DNA from 3 places in the Bacillus sp. GW823-FHT06A11 genome. Region 1 is predicted to be linked to each of the others. Evidence: riboswitches for the same ligand, from Rfam matches in the RefSeq annotation. Region 1 holds a riboswitch; each other region holds the start of a gene.
What was found. A riboswitch is a leader RNA that binds a small molecule or an ion and turns the genes downstream of it on or off. The one in region 1 is predicted to bind lysine.

Region 1 (2,276 bases):
AAATGAAGGCGGTCAATAACGACAGACACTTTAATTTCTGATGTACTTACCATTTTAATATGAATATCTTCTTCTTTTAAAGTAGTAAACATATTTGCAGCGACACCAGGGTTAGATACCATGCCAGATCCTACGATTGATACTTTTGCTAAATGATTTTCATATTCTACTGCTTCATAGTGAAGTGCCTCTTGATTTTGTTCCAATACTTCTAATGTTTCTCTTAAATCATTAGAATGGATGGAGAAGGAGAGATGAACAGTTCCTTCATTTGTAATACTTTGAATGATGATATCTACATTAATATGTGCCGCTGCTAATGTAGAGAAAACAGTTGAAAGTGAACCTTGTTCTAATCCTTTCACTGTGATGCGTGTAATATTATCTTCAAATGCAATACCTTTAACGATTGATTGTTGTTCCATGTTACATTCTCCTTTTACAATTGTTCCGTTTTCTTGTTCCATACTTGAGCGAACTTCTAAAATGACATTATGATTTTTAGCAAACTCAACAGCACGCGGGTGTAATACACCAGCACCGAGGTTTGCAAGTTCTAACATTTCGTCATAAGAAATTTCATCTAATTTATAAGCATCTTTTACAACTCGTGGATCCGTCGTATATACGCCGGTCACATCTGTGTAAATATCACATTTTTTTGCGTTTAGTGCAGCAGCTAATGCGACAGCAGTTGTATCAGAACCGCCTCGTCCAAGCGTTGTAATTTCAAAATCTTCACTGACTCCTTGGAAACCAGCTACAATAACAATCGTGCCTTTAGTAAGATAAGACTGAATTCGATCTGTATTAATTTCAGTAATCCGTGCACTACTATGTACAGATTCTGTCGTAATACCAGCTTGCCATCCTGTTAATGAAATCGCGTTATACCCTTTTGCTTGTAGTGCCATCGTTAATAATGAAATAGTTACTTGCTCTCCTGTCGATAGAAGTATATCCATTTCGCGTTTACTTGGATTTTCTGTAATTGCGTTAGCAAGTGCGACAAGTTCATCCGTGCTTTTTCCCATTGCTGAAACGACAGAGACAACGCTATGACCTCGTTCATATTCTTCAATAATTAAATTTGCTACATGTTGAATGCGCTCGACGCTCCCGACAGAAGTGCCACCAAATTTTTGAACAATTGTTTCCATTGCAAATTCCTTCTTTCGTCTATTTTTAAGAATAGATTAGGAAATATATAGATCCCAATACTCCTGTAGTTACCAGAAAGACAAACAAAAAACACCATCTCAAATAAGTGAGGATGGTGCTGTTACAGGAAAAGGGAAACAGAAAACGGAGCTAATAAAAAAACCGCCAAAAAAGGAATATCATAAAAAATGATATCTCTTTTTTGTAGATAGCTCTTCATACATACACGTCTGTACATATGACAGTTCTGTTTCTATTCGAAAACAGCCCCAATTGATAAATGCAGAGAAATTTATCAATTTCGGCAATACTTCCTTTCATCTAAGTTCATAGACATCTCTGTGTCTCCATTAGAATACTCATAAGTATTGCAACCTCTATCTCACGTTTTAGGCGAGAGTGTTTGATTTATGAAGTTGTTGGTAACATTTGTTTTATAATAATTTAAATTTTTCGGGGAATCAAGTGTTTTATATATATTTTAAAAATTCTTTCTTTTTTCTGAGGAAGTTTGTGAAAAATGTAGCAAAATAAATTCATTGCATGTACATTAAACTTATAGTGCATAGGAGGTGGGGAGAATGAAAAGGAAACAGCCTATTTATGTTGCGACAAAAATGAACACGACGATGGGGAAATTATGGGAATATATGCAAGAACCAGATATACATACAGAGTGGGATGCTCGCTTTACTGAAATTTCGTATTTAGAGAAAAAAGAAGGAGAACCACAGAAGTTTTTGTATAAAACAAAGATTGGATTTGGGTTTGAAATAGCTGGAGAAGGGGAATCAATAGGTGAAATAAGAAAAGATATTTTAATGCAGTTATGCAATTGGATGGAAACGAAAATGAAATTGTAGATTATTTTGGCGAACCACATTTACTCGTTTCTACACTGCATTTTCATATCGATGAGTTAGGGGCAATGCATATTTCTTCAAAGAAACAATGGTTTTATATGTTTGGAAGAAAAATGCCGTTACCAAAATTTTTGTATGGTGAAGCAAAAATTGTTGAAAGTTATGATGCAACACTACAGTGTTTTCGAATTCATGTACAAGTACGAAACCCGTTAATTGGCTCGCTTTTTTCATATAAGGGAACATTTGTGG
Region 2 (2,276 bases), 830 kb from region 1:
GTCACGTTCACCACCAGGGTAAGCAGATACACTTCCATTAGATAGTAATGTTTCAAATTGACTTTTATATACTCCTTGCTCAAACAGTGCTTCAGCAACACTTTTTATACTGGAATCAAGTCTGTCTGGATGAAAGTGTAAAGCAATCCTTGCATGAGATTTTAAATTAGCGACAGCTTCTTCAAATATTTCATCTGTAATATTAGACATTTTAAGTATATGATTAATCGTTGCTTTAGCCTCACGTTTTTCGTTCTCTGCATATTTTGAAATATACTCTAAAGCAAATAATTGAGATCTTGATAATTCCATAATCCAATCTCCCCTTTAATTGAAATGACCTTAATCCTTTCAATTAAAAATGCATTTTTTCCTTCTTATGCAACTAACCTAATTTATTGAACAAAAAGTACTTTAATACAGTCTAATTACAGATACGAGCATTCTTTACGGGTAAATCCACACATTCTACAGAAATGTGATATCCTAGCCATCGCTCAGCAATATGTTCAAATGATAAAACAGATCCCGTTGTAAAAAAACGATGCTTCGGATTCAGATTGTCAGACAAAATTCCTTTGTGCTGTAAAATGGTACTTAACTCTATCGCTGTTTCTTCTGCAGAACTAATAATCGTTACATCTTCTCCTAACCCCCTTTTTAATCACAAACTCTTCCCTATAATCTGATTATTACTATATCCATTGACGTATAAAAATACATTTGTTACTCTTAAAGACGTTAATTTAATATTTAAATCCTCATTCGTATCTCGGTGAGGTAGAGGTTGCAATCATTAAGAGTATCATTTCAGGAGATGTAGTGGCATTGATGAAGGAATGAGAAAGGAATGGTTGCCGAAGTAAGTCGTGTCCACCATGCACGCTTGCTGGGTCTGCATTTAATAAGTGCAGAACTGTCACAAACGTTTCGTTTGTGGAGAGCTATCGAGAGGTATGTCGTGGGTTTCTTATAAGATAGAAAGCATGTAGCGGCAGATTACGTGCTTTTTTTGTTTTGTTTGGGACTTCTCTTCCTGACTCAGGAAGACATACATATCTCCTCGCTTGACTTGGTTATACTAACTTTGGAGGTATTTTCTATGCAACAAAAAAAATGGGGCTTTTGGGTACTAACAGCTTTCGTTGTCGGTAACATGGTTGGCGCTGGTATTTTCATGGTGCCAAGTACGTTGGCACAAACAGCAAGCCCACTCGGTGTCACTTTAGCTTGGTTAACAACAGGGTTTGGTGTTTTAATGCTAGCTCTTGTTTTCGGTAATTTAGCAATTCGTCGTCCTGATTTAACGACAGGACCACAAAGTCATGCATATGCTTTATTCTCAACACCAAAAAAGAAAAAAATGGCTGGATTCAGTATGGTATGGGGATATTGGGTTGCAAACTGGGCAAGTAACGTTGCCATCATTACATCATTTGCGGGATATTTATCACTCTTCTTCCCAATTATGAAAGATACGCGACTACTATTTTCAATCGGTTCTTTTAACATAGAAGTCGGAAAACTAATTACATTTACGATTTGTTCCATCTTACTTTGGGGAACTCATATTATATTAACAAATGGTGTAAGCGGAGCTGGAAAACTAAACTTCTTAGCAACAACAACGAAAGTAACTGGATTCCTTTTATTCATCGTCGTTACGTTATTTGCATTCGAAGCTTCTAAGTTTGGACAATGGTACACGCCGATGATTGATAAATCAGGTGTATCACATGGTCTTCTTTCACAAGTAAATTTAGCTGCTCTTACAACGCTTTGGGCGTTTATCGGAATTGAATCAGCCGTTCTTTTATCAAACCGTGCTGTTTCTCCAAAAACGGTAAAACGTGCAACAGTTGCGGGATTACTTATTACAGTTGCGATTTACTTAGGAATTACAATTTTAACAATGGGTGTACTTCACGTTGATAAATTACAAACTTCTGAACGTCCATTAGCAGATGCACTAAACGCTGCAATGGGTCATGGCGGCGGGAAACTGATGGCATTACTTGCTCTTACTTCCCTGTTCGGTTCTATCTTAGGCTGGATTTTATTAAGCTCAGAAGTACCTTATCAAGCAGCAAAAGAAGGTTTCTTCCCTTCCTTCTTCACGAAAACAAATAAAAAAGGAAGTCCAATTTACTCATTACGATTAACAAACATTATGTCGCAAGTATTCCTATTCTCAACATTATCAGGAACCATTGCGGAAGCTTATACATTCGTTATTACCGTATCGACACTGGCCTACCTCATTCCATATCTCGTTT
Region 3 (2,276 bases), on a different contig from region 1:
CTCTGCAATTATTGTTTCTACCTCTCCTGTTTTGAAAGCCCAATCGATTAGTTCTCTTACAGCTTCTGTTGCATAGCCCTTATTCCAATATTTCTCAATAAATCCATAGCCAATTTCTACTGTTCGATTCTCGTTTGGTTTCCCTTTAAACCCAATATCACCTATAACGCTATCATCTTCTTTCCGAAGAACATACCACGCGCCCCATGGTAATATAGCTGCATCTTGTTTTACATTCTTTACATGCCCTACAATATGCGGACCGCTATTGTATCCTTGCTCGTTAGCAACTTGAACTCTCTCTTCTGTACACGGCACTATATAGAGCCTTTCTGTTTCTAATTTCATTTTGATTTCCCCTTTTTACTTAAACATTACTCTAATTATAACAAATAATATGACTTTATTATGAATGTCGAATTATATTTTTCTGAATTTTCTTTTAATTTAGAGGGTTTTTCAATATTTTTTGCGAAACATTTGTATAACAATTTTTTCTTTGCTTATTGCTACATAATAGTAGGCTCGGGTGGAGTTTTGCAAGCGTTTCCTATACAATAACCGATATTTTTTGACTTTTCCTAACAAAATTCCTTGCAATATATTCAGAAACTCATTACAATTGCCATATATTAAAAATCTTAGCAATATATAAATCCTCATCAATCCGATGAGGTAGAGGTTGCGACTTTTAATAGTAAAACGGACGAGACACAGAGAATGTCACTGACTCCGTTTGAAAGGAAAAGTTGCCGAAGTTTATATTTCTTCTCTGGAAATATGAGCTGGGGCTGTCTCCGAAAGGAACAGAACTGTCACGTTTACAAAATTACCGTGTAAACGTGGGGTGCTATCTTAACGGAAGGGTATGATGGGGTGGTTATTTGTGAAACGTTCCGCCAAATTCCTTTGGCGGTTTTTTGTATTTTTCTCCCCCGCTCCTTCCTAACCTACAAGAAAAGGAGTGTTGAACATGAATAGCGCAACAAATCAATCTACCTCTAAAACAGAAACTACACAAGGACAAGGTGAATTAAAACGCGGATTAAAATCGCGTCACCTTACGATGATTTCTCTCGGTGGTACAATCGGTACCGGACTATTTCTTGCCAGCGGTGGTGTAATCCATTCAGCTGGTCCTGGCGGTGCACTAATCGCATACGCCGCAATTGGAATTATGGTTTATTTTTTAATGACAAGCTTAGCTGAACTTGCAGCTTACATGCCTGTTACTGGATCTTTTAGCACGTATGCAACAAAATTTGTTGATCCATCACTTGGCTTTGCACTTGGATGGAACTATTGGTATAACTGGGCAATTACGATTGCTGCTGAACTTGCAGCCGTAACATTAATTATGAAATTTTGGTTCCCAGATACCCCTTCTCTTATTTGGAGCGGATTATGTTTAGCTATTATTTTCCTTTTAAACTACTTATCTGTTAAAGGGTTTGGTGAATCTGAATATTGGTTCGCACTTATTAAAGTAGTTACGATTATTATCTTTTTAATTGTTGGTTTCATGATGATTTTTGGAATTATGGGCGGTGAAACGGTTGGATTTAAAAACTTCACTGTTGCAGATGCACCATTTAACGGCGGTATCATGGCAATTATCGGTGTGTTTATGGCAGCTGGTTTCTCATTCCAAGGAACTGAACTATTAGGAGTAGCTGCTGGTGAAACGTCTGATCCAGAACGTAATATCCCAAAAGCAATTCGTTCAATCTTTTGGCGTATTCTTTTATTCTATATCCTTGCGATTCTCGTTATCGGTTTATTAATTCCTTATACAACTGAAAGCCTTGCTGCAAGTGATGTTACAGTAAGTCCGTTTACACTTATTTTTGAAAAAGCGGGCGTTGCCTTTGCTGCTTCTGTTATGAACGCTGTTATTTTAACTGCTGTACTATCTGCTGGTAACTCTGGTATGTATGCATCAACTCGTATGCTTTGGGATTTAGCTCGCCAAGGAAAAGCACCAAAGTTTCTTGGTAAATTAGATAGCCGCGGTGTACCTGTTAACGCGTTAATCGTAACGTCAATTGTTGGGAGTATTGCTTTCATTGCTTCTTTATTCGGTGATGGTGTTGTATACATTTGGTTATTAAACGCATCCGGAATGTCTGGTTTTATCGCATGGGTTGGAATTGCAATTAGTCATTACCGTTTCCGTAAAGCATATATCGCACAAGGAAAAGATTTAAATGACTTACCATATAGAGCAAAATGGTTCCCATTCGGTCCAATCTTCGCATTTACACTTTGTATCATCG

Region 2: it holds a riboswitch for lysine, as region 1 does, so the genes downstream of both, AC1Q8L_RS07805 (amino acid permease) here and AC1Q8L_RS03440 (aspartate kinase) in region 1, are expected to answer to the same signal.
Region 3: it holds a riboswitch for lysine, as region 1 does, so the genes downstream of both, AC1Q8L_RS17270 (amino acid permease) here and AC1Q8L_RS03440 (aspartate kinase) in region 1, are expected to answer to the same signal.

What each region holds. Positions count from the first base shown of each region.
Region 1 covers NZ_JBXAHS010000001.1:720,160-722,435, reverse strand. The annotation lists gene AC1Q8L_RS03440 (aspartate kinase) at 1-1,160, opposite strand, end outside; lysine riboswitch at 1,363-1,549, opposite strand; partial or broken gene AC1Q8L_RS03435 (hypothetical protein) at 1,743-2,021, shown strand; partial or broken gene AC1Q8L_RS03430 (DUF4166 domain-containing protein) at 1,964-2,276, shown strand, end outside.
Region 2 covers NZ_JBXAHS010000001.1:1,550,587-1,552,862, forward strand. The annotation lists gene AC1Q8L_RS07795 (DUF3626 domain-containing protein) at 1-312, opposite strand, end outside; partial or broken gene AC1Q8L_RS07800 (glutamate racemase) at 425-664, opposite strand; lysine riboswitch at 774-955, shown strand; gene AC1Q8L_RS07805 (amino acid permease) at 1,103-2,276, shown strand, end outside.
Region 3 covers NZ_JBXAHS010000003.1:596,130-598,405, forward strand. The annotation lists gene AC1Q8L_RS17265 (GNAT family N-acetyltransferase) at 1-348, opposite strand, end outside; lysine riboswitch at 669-861, shown strand; gene AC1Q8L_RS17270 (amino acid permease) at 974-2,276, shown strand, end outside.